4 regions of the Kitasatospora sp. NPDC059973 genome follow, and region 2 is predicted to be linked to each of the others. Evidence: riboswitches for the same ligand, from Rfam matches in the RefSeq annotation. Region 2 holds a riboswitch; each other region holds the start of a gene.

Region 1 (7,141 bases), on a different contig from region 2:
TGAAGTTCACCACCACGCCCCGCCCACCGGCGAGCAGGGCCGGCAGCGCCTCGCGGGTCATCAGGAAGGTGCCGGTCAGGTTGACCGCGATCAGCGTGTTCCAGAACTCCAGGCTGGTCTCGTGGGTGTGCGAGGAGCGCAGGATGCCGGCCGCGTTGACCAGGACGTCGAGCCCGCCGAGTCCGGCCACCGCCTCGGCCACGCCCGCGCGGACGGCGGCCTCGTCCGAGATGTCCACGACCGAGGTCGTCAACCGGTCGGCGGTCCCGTCACCGGTCGCCCGGTCCAGGGTGACCCTCAGGCCGTCCTCGTTGACGTCGACCGCGACGACCCGCCCGCCCTCGGCGAGGATCCGGTGCACGGTGGCCTGGCCGATGCCCGAGCCGCCGCCGGTGATCAGGACGTTCCGTCCGCTGAAGCGCTCCATGGTGGTTCTCCGTTCGTTCGTGGTCTCGCGACCTCGATTGACACGGTACGCCGAAGTGGCACATCGTGCCAATAAGTCGTGACGGGCCAAAGTGGCACGACGTGCCATGCCGGTTCGGCTCGACGGTCATACCGCTGACCGCCCGGTGCGGAACGCCGCCGAGGCGCGCCCGCGCCACCACGGCACGCCGCGCCACCTGGGCGTGTCACGCCACTTTGACGCGACACGCCACCACGGCACGCCGCGCCATCCGTGCGTGTCACGCCGTCCTGGCACAACACGTCACCCCGACACGTCCCGCCACCTGGGCGTGCCGCGCCACTCCGGCGCGACACGCCTTCCTGGCGCAACACGCCATCCCGGCACGTCGCGCCACCGGGTGCGTCGGTCCGCGTACGCTGAGTGCCGTGATCGGACGCCCCACCCTGAACCAGCGCCGCCGTGACACCACCCGGCTGGAGATCGCCCGTACCGCCGCCGCGCTCTTCGCCGAGCGCGGGGCCGAGGCGACCACCGCCGAGGAGATCGCGCTCGCCTCCGGCATCTCGGTGCGCACCTTCTACCGCTACTTCTCCGTGAAGGAGGACGCCGTCGCCCCGCTGCTGGCGGCCGGCGGCCGGCGGTGGGTGCTGCTCTTCGCGGAGAGCTCGGCCGATCTGCCGGTCCGCGAGGCGCTGGAGCGTTCGGCGGTCGAGTCGCTGACGCCCACCGACACCCCGGGCGTGGAGGCCATGCACTGGACCCGCGACCTGCTGCGCGATCCCCGGCTCGACTCGGTCTGGCAGCGGGTGCACGCCGACTCGGAGGAGCGGCTGCGCGCGGTGCTCACCGCCCGCTGCCCCCGGGGCACCGACGAGCTGGAGATCCGGCTCGCGGCCGCCGCCGCGACCACCGCCATCCGGGTGGCCCTGGAGGAGTGGGCCTTCTCCGACGCCCCCGCCGCCGGGCCCGGTTCGCCCCAGGAACTGGGCGCCCGGTGCATGCGCGAACTGACCGCCGGCCTGCGCCTCTGGAGCAGCGTCAGCTGAGGCGACCTCAGCCCGGCCCACCCGCCACAGCGCCCGTCACTCCGCTCGTGCCAGCCCGCTCTCCCGCGGTCCCGGCACCGCCCCGGCCGCCATACCCGCTGGTCGGCGGGTCCACGGGGGCCCGGCGGACCGCTAGGGTTGTTGATCGCGCCTCGGCGGTGGCTTCCGTGGTGGACGGGGGAACCGGGGCGGCCGTTCCGGTTGTCCTGACAGTTGTCCTGACAACGGGGGCGGGGGAGTTCGAGGCGTGGGAGCAAGTAGGACATGGGTCTGACGAGCCACAAGGTGCTGGCGCTGACCGTATTGATCGCCGTCGTGATGATGGCCGGCACGGTCTGGCTGTGGCCGAGACTGTCGAAGACGACCTGGCAGGCGGTGCTCGGCCGGATCGGCGCGCTGCTCGCCACCCAGCTCACCGTGCTCGCCGCGCTGGGCCTGGTGGCCAACAACTACTTCGCCTTCTACAGCAGTTGGGACGATCTGCTCGGCACCGGCGACAACGGCCCGGTCGTCATCCAGAACAAGGCGGACGCCTCCGGGCGCCTCCAGGTGGAGACCATCGGGCACGCGTCGGTCCAGGGCGGCGGGGCGCTCGGTCGCGACCCCAAGCAGTCCGGCGAGATCCGCGAGGTCCGGATCGACGGCGCCGGCACCCGGCTCTCCACCGACGGGTACGTCTACCTGCCGCCGCAGTACTTCCAGCCGGAGTACGCGCAGAAGCAGTTCCCGGCGGTGATCGTGAGCACCGGCTTCCCCGGGATCGCGAAGAACCTGGTGACCCGGCTGAACTACCCGGGCGCGGCGCTCAAGCTGCTCCAGGAGGGTCGGATGCAGCCGACCGTGATGGTGCTGATGCGCCCCTCGCCCGCACTCCCGCAGGACACCGAGTGCGAGGACATCCCGGGCGGCGCGCAGTCGGAGACGTACTTCACCAAGGACGTCCCGGCCGCGATCCAGGCGACCTACCGGGTCTCCTCGGACCCGCAGGCCTGGGGCTTCATGGGCAACTCGACCGGCGGCTACTGCGCCCTCAAGCTCGCCATGCGGCACCCGGAGGTCTTCCCGACCGCCGTCTCGCTCTCCGGCTACTACCAGGCCGCCGACGACCCGACCACCGGCGACCTCTTCCGGGGCAGCCAGCAGCGTCGCAACGAGGCGGACCTGATGTGGCGGCTGAAGAACCTGCCGCAGCCCGAGGTGTCCGTCCTGCTGGCCGGGACCAGGGAGGGCGACGGCGACTACCGCCGGGACACCGAGGCCTTCGTGGCGGCCGCGCACGCGCCCATGAAGGTCTCCTACAGCATGATGAAGACCGGCGGCCACAACTTCGAGACCTGGAGCAGGCTGCTGCCGTCCTCGCTGGAGTGGCTCTCCCAGCACCTCAAGGTGCCGAGCCACACGGTCTGACCACCGCCGGGCCCGCCCGCCCGGCCAGCACGCCCGGATACCAGCGCGCCCGGCGGCCCCGGACCGGTCTCAGGCCACCGGCTCCAGCGTCCCGGTGTGCAGCTCGCCGACCCGGCCGCCCTCGCCCTCGTACGTCCAGAACGCGCGCACCGTCAGCCTGCCGAGGTCCATCACGTGGCTGACGGTGATGCCGCTCTGCTCGGTCCAGCTGACGAAGTACAGCTCCGGCCCGATCTCGGCGATGTGCAGCGCGACGTCCTCCCACTGGCCCGCCGACTCGCCGAGGCCCTCCCAGCGCAGCCGCTTGCCGTCGGGCGAGTAGGCGTTGCGGAAGGCCGCGCCGTTGTCGACCTGGAAGAGGTAGGTACGGCCGGCGAAGGCGGGCAGGGGCGCGGTCATGGCGGAGCGGGTCCTCGTCTCTCGTCTGTGCGGTACGGCTGGACTCCCAACCTATCCGACCGGCCGACCTTCGCGGCGGACATGCGGGCACCCGGCCACGGAGCGGACACCGGGCCGGCGCCGCGCCCACCCCGGCCGGACCTCCGCCACCCGCTCGCCGGCCCGCCGCCGACCCCCTCGGCCGCCCCGGCCGCCGTCCCGCCCCCGCCCCAGGCCCCGCCCCGCCCCGCCTCCAACTGATCAACTTCCCCGGTGACTTGATCCACTCCGGACGGCTCCCACTGTGAGCTGCGCGACAACACCCCCTGTCGGCTTGTCGACATTCGAGCGGCCTGCCTAGCATGCACGAGTCCGTCTTCGCGGACCCCGCCGTCGGGACGCCGAGTCCTGTCCACCCGCCGGTCGGCAGTCGAGCACCGCAGCGGACGGGAGCGGGGGACCCAGGTCAGTGCCCGGCCCACGCGCCCGCGCGTGCGGACCGAGGCTAGGGGTGAAGCCGCTCCCACAGGCGGCCGGGCAACCTCAGCCCGAACCCGACAGCTCACCTCGCAGGCGTCTACAGAGGACACCGCCATGCAGAAGCCTGCCCGGCGCGCGACGCCGCGCCACGCCCGCCCCTCCCACCGAGGCTGCAAGGCCGCCTTCGCCGCCACCGGAGCGCTCGCCATCAGCGGCGCCGGCCTGCTCGGCGTCCCGGCGCTCACCGGCGCCCAGGCGGCCACCGCGCCGACCGTCACCCAGGACCGGCTCGCCCCGGCCACCATGGTCGCGGGCAAGGCCACCACGGCCGCGCTGACCGTCCACTCCTCGTCCTGCTTCACGGCCAGGACCGTCGGGGTCGGCGTCCGCGACGCGGCCGGGCGCAACCTCGACTTCCCCGGCAACGTCTCCAACGCGCAGATCTGCCCCAGCGGCCTGTCGATCACCACCGGTGCCCGCACCCTGCCCGCCGGGACGTACACCCAGTTCGGCTTCTGGCAGGACCTCGGCGGTGCCTGGCACAACCTGCCCTCGCGCCAGCTCGCGGTCTCCGACGCGACCGTCGCGCCCACCCCGAGCCCGACCGCCACCCCCAAGCCCACCCCGACGCCGACGTCGACGCCCACCCCGACGCCCACCGCGACCGCCACCCCGTCGACCCCGGCCACCGGCGCCCCGGTCGCCGGGAAGTCGCTGACCTGGTCGGACGAGTTCAACGGCCCGATCGCCTACGGTTCGCGCTGGACGGGCGACAAGAGCAGCGCCTACCACTACGGCAACCACAACCCGGACGACAACAAGCTCGACTGGTTGAACAAGAACAACGTCTCGGTGGCCGGCGGCGTTGCCACCTTCACCGCCAAGCCGGGCGCCAACACGCTGGAGAACGGCAAGAAGTCCTGGGACACCGGGCTGCTCACCACCGAGTACTCCAGCGAGGGCTTCCAGGTGAAGACCGGCGACTACGCCGAGACCCGGGTCAAGCTCCCCGCCGGTACGGGCGCCTGGCCGGCCCTGTGGACCTGGAAGAACGGCAACGGGGAGATCGACTCCTTCGAGTACCACCCCGACAACCCGAACCTGCTGGAGCTGACCAACCACGTCAACCCGGGCCACCTGTACTACACCGACGCCAAGGCGATCGCGAAGGACGGCTGGGTCACCATCGGCACCCACTACGGCGCCACCTCGGTCGACTGGTACGTCAACGGCACGAAGGTGTTCTCGGACGGCAAGGGCGTCGGCGCCAACTGGTCCGCGTACCTGATCCTCAACCTGTCCCTGAGCGCCGGGCAGTACCACGCCGCGCCGCAGGGTACGGCCCCGATCACCTTCGCCGCGGACTACGTCCGGGTCTACCGCTAGGCCCCGTCCCGCCGGGGGCCCGCCGGGCGTGATCGCCGGGCCGGGCCCGGGGCGGAACGACCCGGGCCGTACCGTGCTGGGCCGTCCTGGCCCAGCACGGTACGGCCCGGGCCGGCCCGGTTCAGCTCCGGGCGGTCTGCACCACCGGGATCTCGAACGGCTGCTTGTTGTTCGCCTCGTTCCGGTCGTCGTCGCTGCGCACCGCGACCCAGCCTCCGGTCAGAGTGCCGGGTGCCGGGAGGTCGGCCGCCAGCCGTACCGGGATCAGCGCCGTGGCGCTCCGGAACTTCGGCAGCCCGGCCGGGAAGACACAGCGCACCCGGTGGCCGTTCTGGAACACGGAGCAGTCTTCCGGGAAGAACGGGCCCTCGGGGGTCACACCCTCCGGCAGGGTGATCACCACGGTGAACGGCGAGGCCGTCCGGTCCGGGCCGAGATTGCCGATGAAGGCGTGCACCGTGGTGGTGCCGCCGGGCGCGGCGGCGTCCGGGTCGATCCGGACCACCTGGAGGTCGGAGTCGGACGGGGCCGGTGCCGCGGCGGGCACCTTGGCCGGCGCCGTGGCCCCGGCGCCGGCCGCCGGGTCCGGCTCGGCCACCGGGCAGGTGGCCCACGCGGGCCCGGCGGCCAGCGCCGTCACCGCGCACCCCACCGTCAGTGCCCTGCCGAGGAAACTGCGAACGGACCTTCTGTGCGACATCGTCGCTCACCCTGCCCTCTGCGTTCCGGCGGCCGGCACCGTCGCGGGCCGCGTCCGCACCAGCGTGACCGACCCGCCCGCCGCCGCCGGGACGCCCCGCCCTCGGGCCGCTCGAACGGGCGAACCCCCGTTGGGGGAGCCGGGTGGTCCGACGACCCGTACGGACGAACTCCGGTGACGGCGGGTCAGGGGGCGAGGACCTGCCCCAGCCGGGCCGCGATCTGGTGCATCACGGGGACGAGCGAGGCCGCGCCGGCCTGCTCCTCCAGCGCCCGGATCCGGGCCACCGGGCCGGAGACGGAGAGCGCCGTCGGTGTCGGCGCGCCGGGTACCGCGAGCGCGATGCAGCGCACCCCGATCTCCTGCTCCTGGTCGTCCACCACGTAGCCGCGCTCACGCGCCTGCGCCAACTGGACCAGCAGCTCCTGCGGGTCGGTCACGGTGTAGGAGGTGTGCGCCGGCAGCGGGTTCGGGCCGAGCACGGCCCGCGCCTCCTCCTCGGGCAACTGGGCCAGCAGCGCCTTGCCGACGCCCGTGCAGTGCGGCTGCACCCGGCGGCCGACCTCGGTGAACATCCGCATCGAGCGCCGCGACTGCACCTGCCCGACGTACACCACCTCGCCGCCCTCCAGCACGGCCAGGTTCGCCGTCTCGCCGGTGGCCTCCATCAGTTCGGCCAGGTAGGGGCGGGCCCAGCTGCCGAGCAGTCGCCCGGCCGTCTCGCCGAGCCGGATCAGTCGGGGGCCCAGGGTGTAGCGGCGCGCGGTGTCCTGGCGGACATAGCCCTGCTGCACGAGGGTACGAACCAGGCGGTGGATGGTGGGCATCGGCAGCCCGGAGGAGGTGGAGAGCTCACTGAGCGTCGCCACGCCGCCGGAGTCGGCCAGCGCCTCCAGCAGCAGGAAGGCGCGCTCGACGGACTGCACGCCGCCGCTCGCGCGGTCCGGACCCGTCGTCGATGCTGTGTCGGGGGTCGCAACCACCGGCGTTCCCTTCGCTGTCGGGGGAGGAGTAGAGTCCCAGCGATCACCTCAACAAACCGTTGAAATTCTGTATCGCGGAAACTAGTCTCCACCTTACAGAATCGAACCCTCCGACAGGTGGGGTTTCCCCTCGGTTCAGATCAAGGACGTTCCCACCGGAACTGCCTTCGCCATGCTCAACCGTCTTAGGAGTGTCCTGCTCATGGCTACAGATCAGGGACCCGCCGGCGCCTCCCCCGCCGCTCCGGTCGTCACTGTCGCCGGTCCGCGAGTCCACCGGGCCGAGGAGGTGCTCACTCCGGAGGCGGTCGCCTTCGTCGTCGGCCTCCACCGCGCGTTCGAGGACCGCCGG
Region 2 (7,141 bases):
AGCCGCTGGAGGCAGGCGGCGGTCTCGGTGCCCGCGTAGCCGCCGCCGACCACCACGAACTGGAGCCGGGACTCGCGCTCCCGCTGGTCCAGGGTGGCGGAGGCGAGGTCGAGTTGGGCGATGACGTGGTCGCGGACGTAGGTCGCCTCGGCGAGCGTCTTCATGCCGCGCGCGTAGTCGGTCAGGCCCGGGATGTCGAAGGTGCGGGTCACGCTGCCGGGCGCGAGCACCAGGTAGTCGTACTTCTGCGCGACGACCTCGTCGGTGATCTTGCGGACCACGCAGACCTTCGAACGCGGGTCGACGCCGATCGCGCCGCCGGGGACGATGTGGGTGCGGCGCAGCGTCCGGCGGAGCGAGACCGCGACCGACTGCGGGGTCAGCACCCCGGCCGCCACGTGCGGGAGCAGCGGCAGATAGAGCTGATAGCTGAACGGCGTGACCAGCGAGATCTCCGCCTCCGAGGGCGTGAGCTTGCGTTCGAGCCGGCGAGCGCACTCCAGTCCGGCGAAGCCACCGCCCACGATCAGGATCCGAGCTCGTTCCATCGTTCATCCCTTACAGTGCAGTTCGCAGTTCGTACCGTGCAAGGTCCCCACTACTCTGAGCCACACTCGCACGGCGGAGCGGGCGCTGCCACCGGACGGCGCGGATGGCGCAGGCCCGCGCCGGGCGGGGACGGCACGCGGCGCCCGGTCCGCGCATATGCCCGATAGGCTGTCCGGCGTGCTCCCCGAGGTGACGGCGGTCCGTTATGTGACGCCACTGCGAGAAGGCGGCTCGATGCCGGGCCTGGTCGAGGCCGACGACCGGCGGTTGTACGCCCTGAAATGGGTCGGCGCCGCGCAGGGCCGCAAAGCGCTGGTGGCGGAGGTGCTGGCCGGTGAGCTGGGCCGCCGGCTCGGGCTGCCGGTACCGGAGTTGGTCACCGTGGACCTCGACCCGGTGCTGGCCCGCAGCGAGCCGGACCCGCAGATCCAGGACCAGATGCGGGCCAGCGGCGGCCGCAACCTCGGGATGGCCTTCGTCAGCGGGGCGCTCAACTTCGACCCGCTCTGCTTCGAGGTGGACGCCGGGCTGGCCGGGCAGGTGCTCTGGTTCGACGCCCTGATCGGCAACGTCGACCGCTCGTGGCGCAACCCCAACCTGCTGGTGGCCACCGGCGGGCTGCGGCTGATCGACCACGGCGCCAGCCTGATCTTCCATCACCACTGGGCGGGCGCGGCCGGCTGGATCCGCCGCCCGTACGACGCCTCCGACCACGCGCTGTTGCGCGCGGAGCCCGATCTGGTGGCCGCGGACAAGGCGCTCGCGCCGCTCGCCGAGGCGGCGGTGGAGGCGGCGGTGGCGCGGATCCCGGACGTCTGGCTGGCGGACGAGCCGGGCTTCGACTCGCCCGAGGCGGTGCGCGCCGCGTACCGCTCCCAGCTGACCGGGCGACTGGCCGGTCCGCGTGACTGGCTGCCGGAGGTCTCCGCATGAGCGAGTCCGTGACGCCGGCCCCGCCGGCCGTCGAGCTGCACGACTACGAGTACGCGGTGATCCGGGCGGTGCCCCGGGTCGAGCGCGGCGAGTGCGTCAACGTCGGGGTGCTGCTGTACTGCCGGCAGAGCGCGCACCTGGGCGCCCGGACCCATCTGGACCAGGCCCGGCTGCTGGCGCTCGACCCGGTGGCGGACGTCGCCGGGGTGCGGCGGGCGCTGCACGGGATCGAGGCGGTCTGCGCGGGCGGGCCCGCGGCCGGTCCGGCGGCGGGCGACAGTCCGGGGCAGCGGTTCCGCTGGCTGACGGCGCCGCGCAGTGCCATCGTCCAGCCGGGACCGGTGCACACCGGGCTGACCGGTGACCCGGAGGCCGAGCTGCGGCGGCTCTTCGACCAGCTGGTGCTCTGAGGGCGACCGGTCGGGTGCCCGGGGGCCGTCCGGGGGCCCTTCCGGGGCCGAGCGGTTGACCTGCGGACTTTTGCCCCGGTCAAAGCTTGAGTTGGTGAAGCACTCGGTCGTACGCTGGCCCCATGGGTTCGACAGCGACGACGACCGTACCGACCAACGCCGAGTTGATGGAGGCGTTGGCCGCCGTCGGCGCCGCCTACTTCCAGGACTTCGCGGGAGCCGCGGCCCGGCACGGCCTCTCCTCCTCCCAGGCGAAGGCCCTCGGTGCGGTGCAGGAGCCGGTGCCGATGCGCGCGCTGGCCGGCCGGCTGGGCTGCGACGCCTCCAACGTGACGGGGATCGTCGACCGGCTGGAGTCGCTCGGCCTGGCCAACCGCGAGGCGGCGGCCGGTGACCGGCGGGTCAAGATCGTGGTGATCACCGAGCAGGGCCGCGAGATCCTCGGGCTGATCCGCGGCGAGATGAGCCGTACCCACCAGGCCTTCGAGGCGATGACGGACGAGCAGCGGATCTCGCTGCACTCGATCTGCGCGCAGGTGCTGCCGGTCCTCGCCGGGCGCTCGCCCGGCACGGTGTAGCGGCACGGCGGCACGGCGGCACGGCGGCACGGCAGCACAGCGGTACGGCGATCGGCCGGGGCGGGCGCGGGAGGCGGCAGCGCCCGGTCCGCCGCCGCTCGCGCTGACCTCGGCTGTTAGGCTTGCGAAGCGTGAGCGCGAAGCCCCAGATCCCCAATGTCCTGGCCTCCCGGTACGCCTCGGCGACCCTGGCCCAGCTGTGGTCCCCCGAGCACAAGGTGGTCCTTGAGCGCCACCTGTGGCTCGCCGTCCTGAAGGCCCAGCAGGACCTCGGCGTGGAGGTGCCCGCAGGCGCCGTCGCCGACTACGAGCGGGTGATCGACCAGGTCGACCTCGGTTCGATCGCCGCCCGCGAGCGGGTCACCCGGCACGACGTGAAGGCGCGGATCGAGGAGTTCAGCGACCTCGCCGGCCACGAGCAGATCCACAAGGGCATGACCTCCCGGGACCTGACCGAGAACGTCGAGCAGCTGCAGATCCGCCAGTCGCTGGAGCACGTCCGCGACCGCACGGTCGCCGTGCTGGTCCGCCTGGGCCGGCTCGCCGCCCAGCACTCCGAGCTGGTCATGGCCGGCCGGTCGCACAACGTCGCCGCGCAGGCCACCACCCTGGGCAAGCGCTTCGCGACCGTCGCCGACGAGGTGCTGGTCGCCTTCCGCCGGCTGGAGGAGCTGATCGCCCGCTACCCGCTGCGCGGGATCAAGGGCCCGGTCGGCACCGCCCAGGACATGCTGGACCTGCTCGGCGGCGACACCGACAAGCTCGCCGAGCTGGAGCGCCGGGTGGCCGGTCACCTCGGCTTCGACCACGTGCTGACCAGCGTCGGCCAGGTCTACCCGCGCTCGCTGGACTTCGAGGTGCTCACCGCCCTCGTCCAGCTCTCGGCCGGGCCGTCCAGCCTGGCCAAGACGATCCGCCTGATGGCCGGCCACGAGCTGGTCACCGAGGGGTTCAAGGAGGGCCAGGTCGGCTCCTCCGCGATGCCGCACAAGATGAACACCCGCTCCTGCGAGCGCGTCAACGGCCTGGCCGTCATCCTGCGCGGGTACGCCTCGATGACCGCCGAGCTGGGCGGCGACCAGTGGAACGAGGGCGACGTCTCCTGCTCGGTGGTCCGCCGGGTCGCGCTGCCGGACGCCTTCTTCGCCTTCGACGGCCTGCTGGAGACCTTCCTGACCGTCCTCGACGAGTTCGGCGCCTTCCCCGCCGTGATCGAGGCCGAGCTGGACCGCTACCTGCCGTTCCTGGCCACCACCAAGGTGCTGATGGGCGCGGTGCGGGCGGGCGTCGGCCGGGAGACCGGGCACGAGGTCATCAAGGAGCACGCCGTCGCCTCGGCGCTGGCGATGCGGGCCGGCGCGCGGGAGAACGAGCTGCTGGACCGGCTGGCGGCGGACGCGCGGATCCCGCTGGACCGGGCCGGGCTGGACGCGCTGCTGGCCGACCGGCTCTCCTTCACCGGCGCGGCCGGTGCCCAGGTCGCCGAGGTGGTCCGCCAGGTCGAGGCCGTCGCGGCCGCCTACCCCGAGGCCGCCAAGTACGCCCCGGGCGACATCCTCTGACGTTGCCTCAGGCCTTCGTGGGCCCCGCCGCCGATCCGGTGGCGGGGCCTTCGCCGTGTCCGGCGGCGGCATGGCCCGGATCCAGCGGAGGGGCGGTGCCGCAGGCGTAGGTGCAGTCCGGCTCGGCGACCGGGTGGTCCTCGGGGGCCAGCACGTTGCCCCGGACGGTGGTGAACGCCGTCATCGCGCCGGTGACCAGCAGCCCGGCGCAGATCAGCATCGCGGTCCGGAAGGCGGAGTCCACCGCGGCCGGCACCCGGTAGGCCTCGCCGCTGAGCCCGGCCAGCGCCGGCAGGGCGGCCACCGCGAGCAGCCCGGCCGCGCGGGCGGCGGCGTTGTTGACGCCGCTGGCGATCCCGGCATGCCGGACCTCCACCGCCGCGAGCACCGTCGCGGTCAGCGGCGCGACCAGCAGGACCATCCCGCAGCCCATCACGGTGGCGGCCGGCAGCACGTCCGTCCAGTACGAGGCGTCGGAGCCGATCCGCAGCATCAGCAGGACCCCCGTCGCGCAGAGCAGCGGCCCCACGGTGAGCGGGAGGCGCGGGCCGATCCGCTTGCCGAGCCGGCCGGCCCGGGCGGACAGCGCGAGCATCAGCACGGTGATCGGCAGCAGGGCGAGCCCGGAGACCAGTGGGGAGAAGCCGGAGACGATCTGCAGCTGGACGACCAGGAGGAAGAAGACGCCGCTGAACGCCGCGTAGACGCAGAGGGTGACCAGGTTCACCGCGGTGAACAGGCGGGAGGAGAAGAGGCCGAGCGGCAGCATCGGCTCCGGGACGCGGCGTTCGACCATCACGAAGGCCGTGCCCAGCAGCAGGCCGGCCGCGCCGGACACCCACACCACGGCCGAGAGCCCGTCGCCCGCCGCGGTCAGCGCGTAGGTGACCGAGCCCAGCGCGAACGCGGCCAGCGCCGCGCCGAGGACGTCGAACCGGCCGGTCGCGCTCTCGTCCCGGCTCTCCGGGACGTGCCGGGAGGCAACCGCGACCACCAGGGCGGCGAGCGGGACGTTCAACAGGAAGATCCACCGCCAGCCGGGGCCGTCCACCAGCCAGCCGCCGAGGAACGGGCCGATCGCGGCGGACACCCCGCCGAGGCCGGACCAGAGGCCGACCGCCGCCGAGCGGTCGTCAGGGTGGAACACCGCCTGGAGCATCGCCAGCGAGCCGGGGGTGAGCAGCGCCCCGCCGACGCCCTGCACCGCGCGGGCGGCGACCAGCACCTCGATGGTGGGGGCCGCGGCGCAGGCCGCCGAGGCGGCGGCGAACCAGAGCACGCCGATCAGGAAGACGCGGCGCCGGCCGTAGCGGTCACCGAGCGCGCCGCCGAGCAGGATCAGGCCGGCCAGGGTGAGCAGATAGGCGTTGAGCGTCCATTGCAGGGCGGCGAGCGGAGCGCCGAGATCGGTGCCGATCCGGGGCAGTGCGACGTTGACGACGGTGCCGTCGAGCATCGCCATGCTGGAGCCGAGCACCGTCGCCAGTAGTACCCAGCGGCCCTGCGCGGTGCCCAGGCGCAGGGTGCCGGCCTCGGAGGTGGCCACCGCCTGATCGTGCGCCCCGGGAGGCGACGTGACAAGGGTCACCGGGGGTGTGTCGGCGGATGGCTTTCCGTAGGCGATCGCATGCGTACGGACACCGAAATCGGCGGAGCGTGGTGGATCAGTGGCACGCGGTGAATCGATTGTGCACATACTGTGCAGCCGATCATTCGGAGTGTCACGGCCTTCCCGGTAGTGGTTGTCGATTCAAGAGATCGACATTGCTTCGCCCGGGCGGATGAGTTTTAGTTCAGCGACCGCCCGGCATTGGACCGGGTGGCCACCGGGTGGAACGCCTAGTCCTGCCGCTGCCCGGTGGTACGAACCGAACTCTGTACGGCAGGAGCGGGGGACCCAAAGGTAAGTCGCCGGACCGGAATTCACGGTCCGGCTTGGGGTGAAGCCGCGCTATGCGGCCGGGCAACTCCAGCCCGAACCCGACAGCTCACCTCGCAGGCGTCGGAGAGGACAGTTCGCCATGCCCGCACAGGCTCGTCGTATCACCCTGCCCCGCGCCGCCCGCATCGGCATCGCCACCGCCGTGACCGGCGCCGCTTTCGCCCTCCCGCTGGTGACCACCATCAGCGCCCAGGCCCACACCGCCCCGGCCGCCAAGCCCGCCCAGACCTCCACCTGGACCGGCGCCACCAGCGTCGACGCCGCGCCGGCCGCTGCCGCGCAGCCGGCCGCCGAGGCCGCCAAGCCGGCCGCCGCGCCGGCCGAGGAGAGCTACAAGGTCGTCGGCGGGGACACCCTGTCGAAGATCGCCGACGCCAAGCAGGTCGAGGGTGGCTGGAAGGCCCTCTACGACCACAACCGCTCGGTCGTCGGTGCCAACCCGAACCTCATCTTCCCGGGTCAGCAGCTCGCGCTGGGTGCCAAGGCCGCCGCCGCTCCGGCCGCCGCCGAGGCCGCCAAGCCCGCCGCCCCGGCCGCCAAGCCGCAGGTCTCGCAGGACGCGCAGAAGCCGGCCGCCCAGCACGCCGCCCCGAAGCCGGTCCAGGCCGCCAAGCCCGCCGAGGCCCCGGCCGCCAAGCCGGCCGCCCCCGCCGCGAAGCCGGCCGCTCCGGCCGCCCCCGCGGCGCCGGCCGCCGCGGCCAGCACCTCGGGCTTCGTCGCCCCCCTCGCCAACCCGAAGCTCGGCACCGCCTACGGCGTGGCCGGCTCGATGTGGGCCTCCGGTCACCACACCGGTGCCGACTTCGTCGCCTCCACCGGCACCCCGCTGCGCGCCGTCGGCGCCGGCACCGTGGTGAAGGCCGGCAACGGCGGCGCCTACGGCAACGAGGTCGAGATCAAGCTCGCCGACGGCCACTACGCCGAGTACGCGCACCTGTCCTCGATCGGTGTGAAGATCGGTCAGACCGTCACCGCCGGCCAGCAGATCGGCCTCTCGGGTGCCACCGGCAACGTGACCGGCCCGCACCTGCACTTCGAGATCCGCACCGGCTCGGAGTACGGCTCGGACATCGACCCGATCGCCTACCTGCGGGCGCACGGCGTCTCCCTCTGACCTGAGGTCGGACTTCCGCTGGGTGCGGGGCGTACGACCTCCCGGGATGGTCA
Region 3 (7,141 bases), on a different contig from region 2:
CGACCCGGGTGACACTCATGCGTCGGGCTCCTCGGCATTCTCCTGCGCGGCCCGCTTGGCGGCGCGTTCGGCGGCCTTCTGCTGCTTGGCGGCGATCACGGCCTCGTGGTCCTGCTGCTTGGCGCGGTTCCTCGCGACCCGCTCGCCGGCGGCCTCGACCTCGTCGGGGGAGACGCAGGGGCCCTTGGCCCACCAGTCCTCCAGCATGCCGATCGCCTCGTCGCCGAGCGGGTTGACGCCCTCGCCGGCCGCCAGCGAGTGGCCGACCAGCACGTGCAGGCACTTCACCCGGTCCGGCATGCCGCCGGCGCTGGGGAAGCCCTCCAGCACCTCGATGGCGTCGCGGCGCGCGATGTAGTCCTCGTGCGCCTTCTGGTAGGCGGCGGCCAGCTCCGGGTCCTCGGCGAGCCGGGCGGTCTGCTCCTTCATCACGCCGTCCGCCTCCAGCGTGCCGATCAGCGAGGCGGCCTTGGGGCAGGTCAGGTAGTAGAGCGTCGGGAACGGCGTGCCGTCCGCGAGCCGGGGGGCCGTCTCCACGACGTCCGGGTTACCGCAGGGGCAGCGGTGCGCCACCGAGCGCAGGCCGCGCGGGACCCGGCCGAGCTGTGCGGCGATGGCCGCGACGTCGGTGTCGGAGACGGAGGGGTGGTTCTCAGTGGTCATGGGGGGAGCTGGCTCCAGCAGGGGCAGGGGCGGGTGAAGAGGGCGGGGCGAGAGCGGCGGTGTCGGCGGCGTCCACCGAGTCCCAGACGCTCGCGTACCAGGGCTTGGCGGCCTTGGCCGCGCCGTCGGAGGGGGCGGGCGGGACGGCGGAGGACTGGGTGGCGCCCCGGCCCGCCGGATCCACCGCGATGTACGGGGTCTCCCCCGGCATCGCGTAGTGCAGCCGGCTGCGGGCCTGCGCCTTGACGTACTCCGGGTCCTGCCAGCGGGTCTTCTCCCGGCGCAGCTGCTCGACCTGTTGCCGGGCGTGCTCGGCCTTCGCCCGCTGGGCGGAGATCTCGGAACGCTGGGAGATGAACTGCCTGGTCGGGTAGGCCAGGATCGCGACCAGGGAGCAGAGCACCAGGACGAGGACGGTCGCCCGGCTCGTGAAGCGAGGCCGGGCGGCAAAGCCCGGGATCCTCCAGCCTGCCATCTCCCGTGTCCCCTCCTGATCGCGACGGTGCCCCGCCGTCCACCCTACGGGGTGAACGGCGGGGCACCGGTCAGGCTTGCGCTACTGGGCGCGATCGGCCCTCGTGACGGGCCCGGGCCGACGACTGCTCGGCCGCGCGGCTACTACTCGGCGGCGCGGAAGCGCGGGAACGCGCCGCGGCCGGCGTACTCGGCCGCGTCGTCGAGGATCTCCTCGATGCGCAGCAGCTGGTTGTACTTGGCGACGCGCTCGGAGCGGGCCGGGGCGCCGGTCTTGATCTGGCCGCAGTTGGTGGCGACGGCGAGGTCGGCGATGGTGACGTCCTCGGTCTCACCGGAGCGGTGCGACATCATGCAGCGGTAGCCGTTGCGCTGGGCCAGCTCGACGGCGTCCAGGGTCTCGGTCAGCGAGCCGATCTGGTTCACCTTGACCAGCAGCGCGTTGGCGGTGCCGGTCTCGATGCCCTTGGCCAGGCGGGCCGGGTTGGTGACGAACAGGTCGTCGCCGACCAGCTGGACCTTGTCGCCCAGCTTGACGGTCATGGCCTTCCAGCCGTCCCAGTCCGACTCGTCCAGCGGGTCCTCGATGGAGACCAGCGGGTACGCGGCGACGAGCTCGGCGTAGTACTCGATGAGCTCGGCGGCGGAGAGCGCCTTGCCCTCGAACTGGTAGGCACCGTCCTGGTAGAACTCGGAGGCGGCGACGTCCAGGGCGAGCGCGATGTCCCGGCCGGGCACGTAACCGGCCTTCTGGATGGCCTCGGTGATGAGGTCGAGGGCCTCGCGGTTGCTGTCCAGGTTCGGCGCGAAGCCGCCCTCGTCGCCGAGGCCGGTGGACAGGCCGCGCTCCTTCAGCACGCCCTTGAGGGTGTGGTAGACCTCGACGCCCCAGCGGACGGCCTCGGAGAAGGACTCCGCGCCGATCGGAGCGATCATGAACTCCTGGATGTCGACGTTGGAGTCCGCGTGCGAGCCACCGTTGAGGATGTTCATCATCGGGACGGGCAGGACGTGGGCGTTCGGGCCGCCCAGGTAGCGGAACAGCGGCAGGTCGCTGGCCTCGGAGGCGGCGTGCGCCACGGCGAGCGAGACGCCCAGGATCGCGTTGGCGCCGAGCGAGGACTTGTCCGGCGTGGCGTCCAGGTCGAGCATGGCCTGGTCGATCAGGCGCTGCTCGGTGGCGTCGTAGCCGACCAGCTCGGGGCCGATCTGCTCGATGACGGCCAGGACGGCCTTCTCCACGCCCTTGCCGAAGTAGCGGTTCTTGTCACCGTCGCGAAGCTCCAGCGCCTCGAAGGCACCGGTGGAGGCACCCGACGGGACAGCGGCACGGCCGGTGCTGCCGTCGTCGAGGCCGACCTCGACCTCGACCGTGGGGTTGCCACGCGAGTCGAGAATCTCACGGGCTACGACGACATCGATGGACGGCACGAGGCATCTCCTAGCGGAAGCAGGTTCGGCTGACGATGGGTGCTGTCGGCCGGATGGTTGCGGAGTCGTTACGACCAGAGCCTAACCGCACGGGCTCCCGGGACCACGTCGACCTCGGTCCCGTCTCAGCGTGTGGCCGGGCTACCCACCGGTAGTTCACCTGGTTGTCCCACGAAATGCGGCCGGATGCGGACGAAGGGGGCCGAACCGGCCCCCTTCGTGGCGTCACCGCACGGGGAGTCACCACACGGGCGGTCAGCCGAGGTCGAGCTGCTGGCCCGGGAGGATCAGGTTGGGGTCGGTGCCGACGGTGCCGCGGTTGCCGTCGTACAGCGTCTGCCAGCCGCCGTCGACGCCCTGGGCGGCGGCGATCGTCGACAGGGTGTCACCGGACTGGACGGTGTAGCCGTGCCCGGTGCGCTGCTGGGCGGCGGGAGCGGCCGCGGCCGGGGCGCCGTGGGCGGCGGGGCGGCTGTCCTGGCCCGCGTACCCGCTCGCCTGCTGGGCGGCCTGCTGACCGGCGTACTGCTGGTAGACGCTCTGGTGGCTGGTCCAGTACCAGGCGCCGTCGCTCTGGTACCAGAAGACCTTCGCGTCGGCGTCCCAGCCGGGCTGGCCGGCGAAGCCCGGAGCCCGGTCGTCCTGCTGGGCGGGCTGCTGGGCGGCGGGCTTCGGGGCCTGCTGCTGGGCCGGCTTCTGCGCGGGCTTCTGCGCCGGCTTCGGCGCGGGCTTCGACTGGGCCGGCTTGGCGGCGGCCGTCGGCTCGGCGTCCGAGGAGGTGTCGACCGAGGCCGCGGCCCCGCCCTTGGCCAGGCCCGCCTTCTGGGAGCAGACCGGCCAGGCGCCCGGCCCCTGCGAGGCGAGGACCTTCTCGGCGACCGAGATCTGCTGCGCCCGGCTGGCCTGGTGGGCCTGCGGCGCGTACGAGGTGCCGCCGAACGCCTTCCAGGTGCTGGAGGTGAACTGGAGGCCGCCGTAGAAGCCGTTGCCGGTGTTGATGCCCCAGTTGCCGCCGCTCTCGCACTGGGCGACCGCGTCCCAGGTCGAGGCCGGGGCGGCCGAGGCGCCGGTGGCGGTGAGGAGCGGCAGGGCGAGTCCGACGCCGGCCACGCCGGCAACGGCGATGGCCTTCTCGGTCTGGGTGCGACGACGGTGACGGCCGGTTCCGACGAAGAGCATGGGGAAGTCCCTCTCCGCACGCCTGCGAGGTGAGCTGTCGGGTTCGGACCGGGAGGTGGCCCGGCCGCACGACGCGGACGCCTTCTGTCCGCGCGGGCGGCTTCACCCCAAGCCGTGGGGGACGGCAACAAACCTGGTTCCCCCGCCCCTGCCCAAGGGTTCTGGTCGGTTTCCCGTAACGCGGCGGGCAGGATTCGGCGTTCCGCGCACGAGGTCCGCAGCTGCGAACTCCAGGGAGGGTAGACAGATCCTCACATCAATAACAAGCTCATATCGCAGGTATCACACATAAATTACGGCGCGTGGCCGATCGCCTACCAACGACAGGGCTATGTCCGGTTTGATGCTGATTCATACCCGCCACCAGGGCGTGTCGGCGACACTCCGTCAGCGTGTCGAGGTCTCGGCACGACGAGATCGAGACACCGCCGGGGGCCGCCGGACGGATTTGCTCAGAGCCCGTCCACCGGTGCCGCGGAGGGCTTCTCGGGGGTGAATTCCACCGGGAGATCGCGCAGTCCACGCATGATCAGGCCACCGCGCCAGCGGAGCTCCTCCGGGCTTGCGGCGAGTCGCAGATCGGGCAACCGGGTGAGCAGGGTGGTGAGCGCCGCGCGCCCCTCCAACCGGGCCAGCGGAGCACCGATGCAGTAGTGGATGCCGTGCCCGAAGCCGAGGTGCGGGTTGTCCGTCCGGGCCAGGTCGAGGGTGTTCTCGTCGGCGAACCGCGCCGGGTCCCGGTCCGCCGCCGCGAGCACCACCAGCACCGGATCGCCGACCGGGATGTCCACGCCGCCGATGGTCAGCGGGCTGGTCGCGAACCGCCAGGTGGCGAGCTCCACCGGACCGTCGTAGCGCAGGAGTTCCTCGATACCGGTCTCCAGCAGCGCGGTCTCACCGCAGGCGATCGAGTCCTGGAGCAGCGCCCGCTGCCCGGGGTTGCGCAGCAGGGCGTAGGTGCCGTTGCCGATCAGGTTCACGGTCGTCTCGAACCCGGCGAAGAGGAGGATGAAGGCCATCGCCGCGGCCTCGTTCTCGGTCAGGTGCTCACCGTGGTCGCTGGCCCGGATCAGCCCCGAGATGAGGTCGTCGCCGGGATCGGCCCGCTTGCGGTGGATCAGCTCCGCCAGGTAGGCGCGCATCCGCTTGACGGCGCGTCCCACCCCGCCGCGCTGCCCGCTGCCGTGGCGGATCATCATGCCCGCCCAGTCCCGGAAGTCGTCCTGGTCCTCGGCCGGCACGCCGAGCAGGTCGCAGATCGCGTAGATCGGCAGCGGGAAGGCGAACTCGTGGATCAGGTCCGCCGAGCCGCGCTCCGCGAAGCCGTCGATCAGCCGGTCGGTGAGCTGCTGCACCCGGGGCTCGAACTCCGCCACCCGGCGCGGCGTGAACGCCTTCGAGACCAGCCGGCGCAGCCGGGTGTGGTCCGGCGGGTCGATGTTCAGCAGGTGGGTCATCAGATTGGCCTGGCGCTCGCCGGGGATGCCGACCCGGCCGCTGCGGTGGGCGTGCCCGCTGTGATGGGCCGGGTTCTTCGAGAGCCGGCTGTCGGCGAGCGCCTGCCGGGCGTCCGCGTACCTGGTCACCAGCCAGGCCTCGACCCCGCTCGGCAGGGTGGTGCGGTGCACCGGTTCGTGCTCCCGCAGCCACGCGTACGCCGGGTACGGGTCGGCGGCGAACTCCCAGGTGAAGAGCGGCGGGCGGGCTGAATCGGGCTGAACTGGCATGTGTCGACCGTATCCGGTGGGGAACCCCGGCGCGGCAGGCGTGAGCCTGGTCACCTGAGGGGTAATCCCTGTTGCGGAGGGTCAGGACCTGCCTACGATCCTCCGCAAGCAAAATGCGTGGGCGCCGGTGCGGAGCCGCCCACAGGGAGGAGCGCACCATGCGGGTCACCGGGGCAGTCGTGGTCATCGCCGTACTCGCCGGCGGGTCGGGAGCCGGCCTCGCCCGCCGGTTCACCGCCGCGGGCGCCTCCGGCGTCCTCATCGCCGACCAGCAGGTCGGCATCGCCGAGGACCTCGCCACCGAACTCGACCGGCCGGGCTGCCCGGTCGTCGGCGTCTGCGGCGACATCCGCCGCCCGAGCGACATCGCCGCCCTGGTCGACACCACCGAGAAGCACCTCGGCCCGATCGACCTGTTCTGCGTCGCCGGGCCGGGCGGCGAGCGCGTCGTCTCCCTCGCCGAGCTGCCGGACCACCTCGACCTGGAGCGGCTGGCCGAACTGCTCGCCCTGGTCGGCGAGGCGATCGCCGAGGTCGTCGACGAGGTGGTCCCGGTGCAGCGCCGGGCGGTGGAGGACGTGGCGGCGGTCTGACGGGGGCGCGGCGGGTCGCGGTGCGGGCGGCGTGCCCGGGCGGCAGGTCGCGGTGCGGGCGTGCCCGGGCGCGGGTCTCGGCCCGGGCGTGCTCCGGGGGCCGCTCGGGGCTACTCGGGCTTGAGCCCCTCGGCGGCGCGCACGGCGTCCCGGTAGCCGCGCGCGGCCGCCCGGAGCGCGGCGTCCACGTCCACCCCCGCGTCGAACGCCCGCTGCGCCACCGCGAGCAGCAGCCGGCCCGCCGACTCCGCCGTGAGCTCCGCGGGCAGCTCGTAGGCCGCGTCCGGCACACCGGTGAAGCCCGCCCGGCGCACCCGGGACACCAGCTTCGCCGCGTACGCCAGCGCGGGAAGACCGGCCGGCACGCCGTCCAGCACCGACTCGCGCTCCGACTTCTCGGCGGCCTTCAGCGCCTCCCAGTTCGCCTCCACCTCGGCGGCGCCCTCGGCCTCGACGTCCCCGAAGACGTGCGGGTGGCGGTACATCAGCTTCTCGACGATGTCACCTGCCACGTCGTCGATGGAGAACGCGTCGGTGGGGTGCTCCTCGGCGATCCGGGAGTGGAAGAAGACCTGGAGCAGGACGTCGCCCAGCTCCTCCCGGAGCGTGTCGCGGTCCCCCTCCTCGATCGCCTCGACCAGCTCGAAGGACTCCTCCACCAGGTACTTCACCAGGCTGGCGTGGGTCTGCTCGGCGTCCCAGGGGCAGCCGCCGGGCGAGCGAAGGCGGTCCATCACCGAGACCAGGTCCAGCAGCCGCGCGCCCGGCAGGTCGTACGAACCGGGCAGCACCTCGATCTCGGGCACCTCGCCCGCGTGCTCGACCGCGAGGCGCGCCAGCGCGTCGGTGAGCCCGGGGTCGCCGTCCGGGCTGCCCAGCCAGACCGTCGGCCCCGAGGGGGCCGGCTGTCCGGTCAGCAGCCGGGCGAGCGTGGGCGCCGAACCGGGCGCCACCACCTCCACCTCGACCCCCGCCTGCCGCACCGCCGGCAGCTGCGGGTGCGCGGCGTCCCCGGCGAGCACCCGCCCGGCCGACCGCAGCGCCTCCCAGGCGGGCCAGGCCAGCAGGCCGGGA
Region 4 (7,141 bases), on a different contig from region 2:
TGCGTACCGGCCTGCGCAGGGGCCGGGCCCTGACCGGTGCCTGGGTCTGGGTGGCCGGCGTGCCGCTGCTCGGTCCGATGATCTACAACCGGTACGACGTCATCGTCACCGCCGTCGCAGTGGCCGGCCTGCTGGCGCTGATCCGCCGCCCGGCGATCGGCGGCATCCTGCTGGGGCTGGGCGGGATCATCAAGATCTGGCCGCTGATCGGCCTGATCGGCACCCCGTCCGGCCGCCGCACCCGCCGCTCCTGGACCGCCGCCGCGGCCACCGCCGTCTCGGTGGGCTTCCTGCTGGCGGCCGGGATGAACGGCGCCTTCGAGTTCCTGACCTTCCAGAAGGACCGCGGCGTCGAGGTGGAGTCGGTCGGCGCGCTGCCGCTGCACTTCGCCCGGATGGCCGGCGCCTGGGACGGCAGGGTGACGATGAACTACGGCTCGGTCGAGATGCTCGGGCCGTGGGTGAACGTGGTCGGCAAGGTGATGCTGGCCGGCAGCCTGCTGGGCTTCGCCTGGCTGCTGCTCTGGCGCTTCACCGCCAAGCGCCGCAACGCGGCGACCATGTACGACGCTGCGCTGGCCGCGCTGCTGATCTTCACCGTGACCAGCCGGGTGATCAGCCCGCAGTACCTGGTCTGGCTGGTCGGCGTGGCGGCGGTCTGCCTGACCGTGCGCGGCACCAGCCAGCGCCCGGTGGCGCTGCTGGTCCTGGCCGCGACGCCGCTGACCGTGGTGGAGTTCCCGCTGCTCTTCAGCGAGCTGGTCGGCAGCGAGCCCTGGGCCGTCACCGCGCTGACCCTGCGCAACCTGCTGCTGCTGGCCGCCACCGGGCTGTCCTGCGTCCGGCTCTGGCGCTCGACCCGCGGGGCTGCCCAGCTCCCGCCGACCGTCGTGCTGGACCGCGCGGAGCCGGAGCCGGTGTCGGCGAACGGCTACCCGGTGCGCCCGGGGATCGCGTACGAGCAGGACCTGCTGGACGGCATCGACCGGCCGCCGGCCCAGCGGCGGCGCTAGGCCGCCAGGCGGCGGACCTCGGTGACCCAGAGCGCGGTGAACTCGGCCAGTCCGAGGCCCAGCTCGTCCCGCAGGACGCGGTCCGACTGCTCCTCCCGGCCCGCCCCCGCGCCCGCCGCGCCGACCGCCCGGTAGTAGCCGACCAGCCGGTCCGGCCCGAAGCGCCGGGCGATCAGGTCGCAGGCCAGCCAGGCCTGCTCGTAGGCCTGGGCGATGCCGTCGGCCCCGGCGGTGAAGTCCCGGTCGGCGGGGAGCGCCGAGGGCACCCGGCCGGCGGCGACGTCCCGGGCCAGCTCGGGGGCGATCTGCCGGGGCGAGCGGCCGGAGTCCCGGTAGCCGGTCCAGTCGGCGACGCCCTCGGAGAGCCAGAGCGGCGTCCAGGCCCGGGTGTCGGCCCGGGTCGCCACGTGCACGGCCTCGTGGGTGATCACCACCTGGCGGCCGAAGTCGCTGAGCCCCCGGTAGGCGCCGGGGTTGACCAGCACCCGGTCGGCCGGGGTGTGCCGGGGGGCGCCGGGCGCCGCGGTGGTGACCGCCACCATGCCGGTCCAGCCCGCCGGGTCGGCGTCCAGCAGCCGGCCGAACTGCTCCTCGGTGGCGGGCAGCTCCAGGAGCAGCCGGCCCGGCCAGGCGGTGCCCCAGAGCGCGGTGACGGCCGGGACGGCCCGGTCGGCCACGGTCGTGAGCTGCGCCGGGTCCGGGCCGTCGGCCAGGCCGAGCACCAGGCAGTGCGCGCCGGCCACCGCCCGGACGGTCCCGAAGTCCCAGAGCGGCGCCGGCCCGTCCGGGCCGTCCTCGCGTTCGACCCGCCAGCCCCCGCCGGTCCGCCACAGCTCCAGCCGGCGCGGGTGGACCACCGGGTAGGCGTCGTAGCCGGTCACCCGGACGGTCAGTTCGGCGGTGGCGGTGAGCCGGTCCGGCCGACCGGCCGGGCCGAGCACGAGGTTGCGGTAGGCCGCCTCCACCGGGGGCGCGGACGGTGGGGCGGTCAGCGTCCGGGCCCGCTCGGCCAGCAGCGCGGCCACCTCGGCCCGCTGGTCCGCCACCGCGGCCACGGAGGCCGCCGGAGCCGCCCGGGGCAGTGACAGCTGGGCCAGTCCGCCCGCCGCGAGCAGCAGGGCCCCGCGCCGGGACAGTGCGCGGCGGCGTGTCACGGCATCGGCGGGAGGGGTCGGGACGGGCCGGCTCAGAGCCGGATCACCTCCGCGACGGGCATCGCGTTGACGCTCTCGTAGCGGACCTTGGCGCCCGGGTAGGGGGCGTGCACGATCACCCCGCCGCCGGCGTACATGCCGACGTGGTGCCTGTCCCGGTAGAAGATCACCAGGTCTCCCGGTCGCGCGTCGGAGATGCTGACCCGCTGGCCGGCGTACGCCTGGGCCTGCGAGGTGCGCGGCAGGGTCACTCCGGCCTGCCGCCAGCTCCAGTACATCAGACCGGAACAGTCGAACGCGCGGGGCCCGGCGGATCCGTACACATAGGGCGAACCGATCATCCGCACGGCGGCGGCCAGCGCGGCCGCGCCGCGTTCGGAGGCGGGCGGGGCCGTGCCCAGGTCGAGGCGGTCGGTGCCGCGGGTGGCCCGCTGCTCGGCCTCGCGGGCGTCCTGGGCCACCATCCGGGCCCGCTCGCCCGCCCCCAGGCTGTTGAGCAGCCGCTGCGCCTTGGCCAGCCGCTGCTGGATCTGCTGCTTGCTCTCGGCCAGGGCCCGGCGGGTCTCCTCCAGCTCGGAGAGCTTCATCGAGGCCTCCGTCCGGCGCTGGTCGAGCCGGCGCTGACGGGCCACCACCTCGTGCAGCGTCTCGTTCTGCCGCTCGGCGGCCTGGTCCAGGCTGCGGGCCCTGGAGAGGTAGCCCTCCGGGTCGGTGGAGAGCATCAGCTGGACGGTCTGCGCCATCCCGCCGCCCCGGTACTCGGCGCCGGCCACGGTGGCGAGGTCGCCGCGGAGCTCGTTGAGCTCGCCCTGGGCGACGGCGACCTGCTGCTGGAGCGTGCCGGTCTCGTGCTGGAGGCGCTGCTGGACGTCCAGTGCGGCGTTGTACTTCTCCGAGGCCTGCTCGGCCTCGTCGTACAGCTGTTCCACCTGCGCCTTGACGTCCTTGCGGTTCGACGGCCCGTCCGGCGTGCCCGGGGCGGCCTGGGCGGCACCCCCCGTGGCCACCCCCAGCGCGGTGGTGGCCGCGGCGGTCAGCACCAGCGCACGGGCGAACGCGCCCGGCAGGGGGGAACGGCGGTGCACGGCCATACGACGGTAACTCCGATCCTGCGACCCGGCCCCGCCGCCGCACCGGTGCGGGCGGCTGTCGAGCGGGAGTCCGGTGGCAGACGTTAGCGAGTCCGGGCGAGCGAGTCCAAACCCCTCCCAACCCGAATATTTGACCCGCAATCGGACATCAGCACGGCCCGGCACGAAAGCCGCAGGCCCGGCCTCCCGCGAGGGGAGACCGGGCCTGCGGGAGCAGACGTCGGATCAGACGCGCACGATGGCCGAGATCGGCAGCATGCTGGCGGTCTCGTACCGGACGTTCGCGCCGGGCTTCGGCGCGTGGATGACCTGGCCGCCACCGACGTAGAGCGCGACGTGGCTGCGGTCCGCACGGTAGATGATCAGGTCGCCGGGCTGGGCGTTGGCGATGTTGGTGCCCACGTTGGTACCGGCGGTGGCCTGGGACTGCGAGGTGCGCGGCAGCGACACGTCTGCCTGGGCGTAGGCCCAGCTGGTCAGGCCGGAGCAGTCGAAGGAGCTCGGACCGGCCGCGCCGTAGACGTACGGGGCGCCCAGCTTGCTCTCCGCGGCGGCGATCGCGGCGGCGGCGCGCGAGCCGTTTGCGGCGGGCGCGGACGGCGCGGCGGCGGCGGGCTTGGCGGCCGGCGAGGACGGGGCGGGCAGCTGGTCGCGGGTGTTGTCGCGGGAGGCGCGGTCGGCGTCCGCCTTGGCCTTGGCCTCGGCCTTGGCGGCGTCCGCCTTGGCCTTCGCCTCGGCGGCGGCCTTCTCCTCGGCCGCGCGCATCGCCTGGCGCTCCTGCTCGGACAGCGAGTTGTACAGGTCCTGGGCCTTGGCCAGCTTGCCCTGGACCTCCTCCTTGGAGGCCTTCAGCTGCTGGGTGGTGGCTTCGAGCTCGCCGAGCTTGCCCTGGGCCTCGTTGCGGTCCTGGTCGAGCCTGCGCTGCTGCTCCTGGAGGTCCTTCAGCGCACCGGACTGCGTGCTGCCGGCCTGGTTGATGGCACCGGCCTGGCTGAGGAAGCTGTCCGGGCTGGACGAGAGCATCAGCTGCACGGTCGGCGATATGCCGCCGTTGCGGTACTGCTCGCCGGCGATCTCGGCGAGACCGCCCTGGGCCTCGGTCACCGCGGCCTGCTGACGGGCCACCTTGTCCTGCAGCTCACCGACCTGCTTCTGCAGCTCCTGCTGCTTGGCCTGGGCGCCGTTGAGCTTCTCGGTGGCCTGCTCGGCCTGCTCGTTGAGCTGGTCGATCTGCTCCTTGACCTGATCCTTGGTCGGCGTCGGGTCGGCGTGGGCGCCGGACTGCGCGGAGAGCGCGACCGCCGCGGCGGCGACACCGGTCAGAATCGAGACCCGGGCACGGCCGGCGGGCTTGGGACGACGATGGGACGCCACGAAGGCGGACTCCTTCTTCCTACGTCCGCCTACCGGGTGAGCTGACGGGTTCGGGCCGGAAGCGTGCCCTACGACGCCTCACCGACCGCACGACGGTCGACCTGGCGCCGATTCACCCCGGAGGAACATGGTTCCCCGGCTCCGTTCCACAGCGCCCCCGACTACTGGACTCCCCGTCGGGCAGATGCTCTGCCCCGCTGCTTCACGAACTCGGCGGTAAACCTCCGCCGCCACCCCTGCTGGGTGATCGACTGTGCGGTGGTTCGAGGCATGACCCTAGTAACAGAACCGTGATCCGTTCAAATCCTTGTCAGAAAAATGCCGGAAGAATATCCAAGTTCATTTGTGAATATGACCGGGTGTGATCACGCGCCCACATGGAGCTGATCGTTTGTCATGATGCGGCCGCAGACACCGACGCCACCCCCGGTTCCGGGGGTGGCGCGGATCACAGGGCCGGATCCCGGCCCGTGGGCATGTCGGTCCGTCAGACCCGGCGGATCGCGTTGATCGGCATCGCGTCGGCCTTCATCACCTTCACCACGTCACCGGTGTGCGGCGCGTGGACCACCATCCCGTTGCCGATGTACATCCCGACGTGGCTGCGGTCCGGGCGGTAGATGATGAGGTCGCCCGGCTGGGCGTCGGCCAGCGAGGCCACCTTCGAGCCGTAGTTGGCCTGCGCCTGCGAGGTGCGCGGCAGCGAGACGCCGGCCTTCGCGTACGACCAGACCATCAGACCGGAGCAGTCGAAGGAGTTCGGGCCGACCGCGCTCCAGACGTACGGCGAACCCTGCTTGCTCATCGCGTTGGCGACGGCCTGCCCGGCGAAGCCGCTGCCCTGCGGCAGGCTGCTCAGGTCGGTGCGCTCGCTGCCGCGCGAGGCCCGGTCGGCCTGCTGCTGGGCGGCCTTCAGCGCGGCCCGGTCGGCGGCGCTGAGCGAGTTCAGCAGGTCCTGGGCTTCCTTGAGCTTCTTGTTGACCTCGGCCTTGGACTGGTTCAGGTCCTTGGTCGTGCTGTCCAGCGAGGCGAGGACGGCGGCCGCCTCGGCCTTCTGCTGGTCCAGCCGGCGCTGCTGGTCCTGCAGGCCCTTGAGCGCCTCGGTCTGGCTGGAGCTGGCCTGCTGGACGCTGGCGGCCTTGTCCAGGTAGCCGGACGGGTCGGAGGCGAGCATCAGCTGGACGGACGGGTCGATGCCGCCGGTCCGGTACTGCTCGGCCGCCACCTCGGCCAGCCCGCCCTGAAGCTGGGTCATCTGGTCCTGGCCGCGAGCCACCTGGTCCTGGAGCTGGTCCGCCTGCTTGCGCAGCTGGTCCGCCCGCTCCTTGGCACCGTTGAACTTCTCGGTGGCCTGCTCGGCCTCCTCCTGCAGCTGGTCGACCTGCGCCTTCACGTCCTCCTTCTTGGGGGACGGGCTGGGCGCGGCGTGGGCGCTGACCTGGGCCGAGAGGGCGACCGCGGTCGCAGCGGCAGCGGTCAGCACGGTGACCCGTGCACGGCTCGACTGCTTGGGACGGCGGTGGGTGGCCAAGTGACCGGCTCCTTCTTCCAACGGACTCACCCGAACGAGTGAGAATCCGGAAAATAGGTTTGACGCCAGACCCTAGTGAAGATCCACGCTTTGCGCCACTCCCCCGATGGCGTGAACTCCCGCCCCCCGCCATGACTTCACGGGATCCACACATCCCCGCAAACCGGGCGCTGACCAGGCGTCATCTCCTGCCGGCCGGCCCCGGCCGAGCTCAGGGCCGGGCCAGTCGGTTCAGCAGCAGCACCGAGGCTACAGGGCGCGCGCCCGCCTTCCGCACGCCCTCCGCGACCTCCCGGTCGGTGGAGACCACCACCACCGGCCGGCCCTGCGGCTCGGCCCGCACCAGGCGGCGGATCAGTTCGTCGGCGGTCTCCCCGGTCCGGCTGAACCGCACCCGGACCCCGCGCGGCGGCGCCAGGATCACCGGCACGTCGAGGTCCTGGCCGTCGAACACGCAGGTCACCTCCGCCTGCGTGCGCTGGGCCAGCATCGCCAGCCCGCCCAGCAGCCGGATCCGCTGCTGCTCCAGCGGGAGCGCGGGGTAGCCGGTCTTGGTCACGTTGTAGCCGTCCACCACCAGGTGGACCTGCGGGATCGCCAGCAGCTGGTCCAGCAGCGCCGGGTCGTCCTCGGCCAGCCCGCGCCGCGCCACGTCGTTCGGCGAGGCCGAACCCGGCACCACCGCCTCGACCAGGTCGGCCGGGCGGATCTGGGAGACCGGCAGGGCCAGCTCCCGCTGGAGCCCCTGCGCCGACTGCAGCACGGTGTCCAGCAGCAGCCGCAGCCGCATGTCCTCGACGCTGCGCCCCTCGCGGGCCGAACGGCGGCCCTGCTCGGCGGCGTTCTCCAGCTCGGAGATCCGGTGCCGCAGCCGCCGCGCCTCGCTCTCGGCGGCGCCGCGCTCGACGCCCGTCTGCGCCTTCAGGGCCTCCAGCTCCCCGGTGACCCGGCGCGTCTCGGCCTGGGCCCGCCGGGTGT

The links. A riboswitch is a leader RNA that binds a small molecule or an ion and turns the genes downstream of it on or off. The one in region 2 is predicted to bind cyclic di-AMP.
Region 1: it holds a riboswitch for cyclic di-AMP, as region 2 does, so the genes downstream of both, ACFWA9_RS08200 (hypothetical protein) here and ACFWA9_RS28225 (peptidoglycan DD-metalloendopeptidase family protein) in region 2, are expected to answer to the same signal.
Region 3: it holds a riboswitch for cyclic di-AMP, as region 2 does, so the genes downstream of both, ACFWA9_RS26755 (transglycosylase family protein) here and ACFWA9_RS28225 (peptidoglycan DD-metalloendopeptidase family protein) in region 2, are expected to answer to the same signal.
Region 4: it holds a riboswitch for cyclic di-AMP, as region 2 does, so the genes downstream of both, ACFWA9_RS24900 (NlpC/P60 family protein) here and ACFWA9_RS28225 (peptidoglycan DD-metalloendopeptidase family protein) in region 2, are expected to answer to the same signal.

Annotation. Positions count from the first base shown of each region.
Region 1 is NZ_JBHWUI010000019.1:28,259-35,399, forward strand. It holds gene ACFWA9_RS08180 (SDR family NAD(P)-dependent oxidoreductase) at 1-427, opposite strand, end outside; gene ACFWA9_RS08185 (TetR family transcriptional regulator) at 835-1,455, shown strand; gene ACFWA9_RS08190 (alpha/beta hydrolase-fold protein) at 1,720-2,862, shown strand; gene ACFWA9_RS08195 (hypothetical protein) at 2,932-3,261, opposite strand; cyclic di-AMP (ydaO/yuaA leader) riboswitch at 3,707-3,830, shown strand; gene ACFWA9_RS08200 (hypothetical protein) at 3,835-5,106, shown strand; gene ACFWA9_RS08205 (hypothetical protein) at 5,228-5,806, opposite strand; gene ACFWA9_RS08210 (IclR family transcriptional regulator) at 5,992-6,789, opposite strand; gene aceB (malate synthase A) at 6,992-7,141, shown strand, end outside.
Region 2 is NZ_JBHWUI010000125.1:98-7,238, reverse strand. It holds gene ACFWA9_RS28255 (NAD(P)/FAD-dependent oxidoreductase) at 1-548, opposite strand, end outside; gene ACFWA9_RS28250 (HipA family kinase) at 727-1,482, shown strand; gene ACFWA9_RS28245 (DUF3037 domain-containing protein) at 1,479-1,892, shown strand; gene ACFWA9_RS28240 (MarR family transcriptional regulator) at 2,015-2,470, shown strand; gene purB (adenylosuccinate lyase) at 2,602-4,032, shown strand; gene ACFWA9_RS28230 (MFS transporter) at 4,040-5,578, opposite strand; cyclic di-AMP (ydaO/yuaA leader) riboswitch at 5,889-6,049, shown strand; gene ACFWA9_RS28225 (peptidoglycan DD-metalloendopeptidase family protein) at 6,054-7,088, shown strand.
Region 3 is NZ_JBHWUI010000112.1:5,522-12,662, forward strand. It holds gene ACFWA9_RS26735 (Ppx/GppA phosphatase family protein) at 1-19, opposite strand, end outside; gene ACFWA9_RS26740 (DUF501 domain-containing protein) at 16-681, opposite strand; gene ACFWA9_RS26745 (septum formation initiator family protein) at 653-1,138, opposite strand; gene eno (phosphopyruvate hydratase) at 1,282-2,568, opposite strand; gene ACFWA9_RS26755 (transglycosylase family protein) at 2,824-3,747, opposite strand; cyclic di-AMP (ydaO/yuaA leader) riboswitch at 3,753-3,925, opposite strand; gene ACFWA9_RS26760 (cytochrome P450) at 4,200-5,474, opposite strand; gene ACFWA9_RS26765 (SDR family NAD(P)-dependent oxidoreductase) at 5,633-6,067, shown strand; gene ACFWA9_RS26770 (MazG family protein) at 6,178-7,141, opposite strand, start outside.
Region 4 is NZ_JBHWUI010000098.1:19,608-26,748, reverse strand. It holds gene ACFWA9_RS24915 (glycosyltransferase 87 family protein) at 1-1,013, shown strand, start outside; gene ACFWA9_RS24910 (hypothetical protein) at 1,010-2,167, opposite strand; gene ACFWA9_RS24905 (NlpC/P60 family protein) at 2,200-3,258, opposite strand; gene ACFWA9_RS24900 (NlpC/P60 family protein) at 3,484-4,632, opposite strand; cyclic di-AMP (ydaO/yuaA leader) riboswitch at 4,643-4,796, opposite strand; gene ACFWA9_RS24895 (NlpC/P60 family protein) at 5,120-6,163, opposite strand; gene ACFWA9_RS24890 (NYN domain-containing protein) at 6,375-7,141, opposite strand, start outside.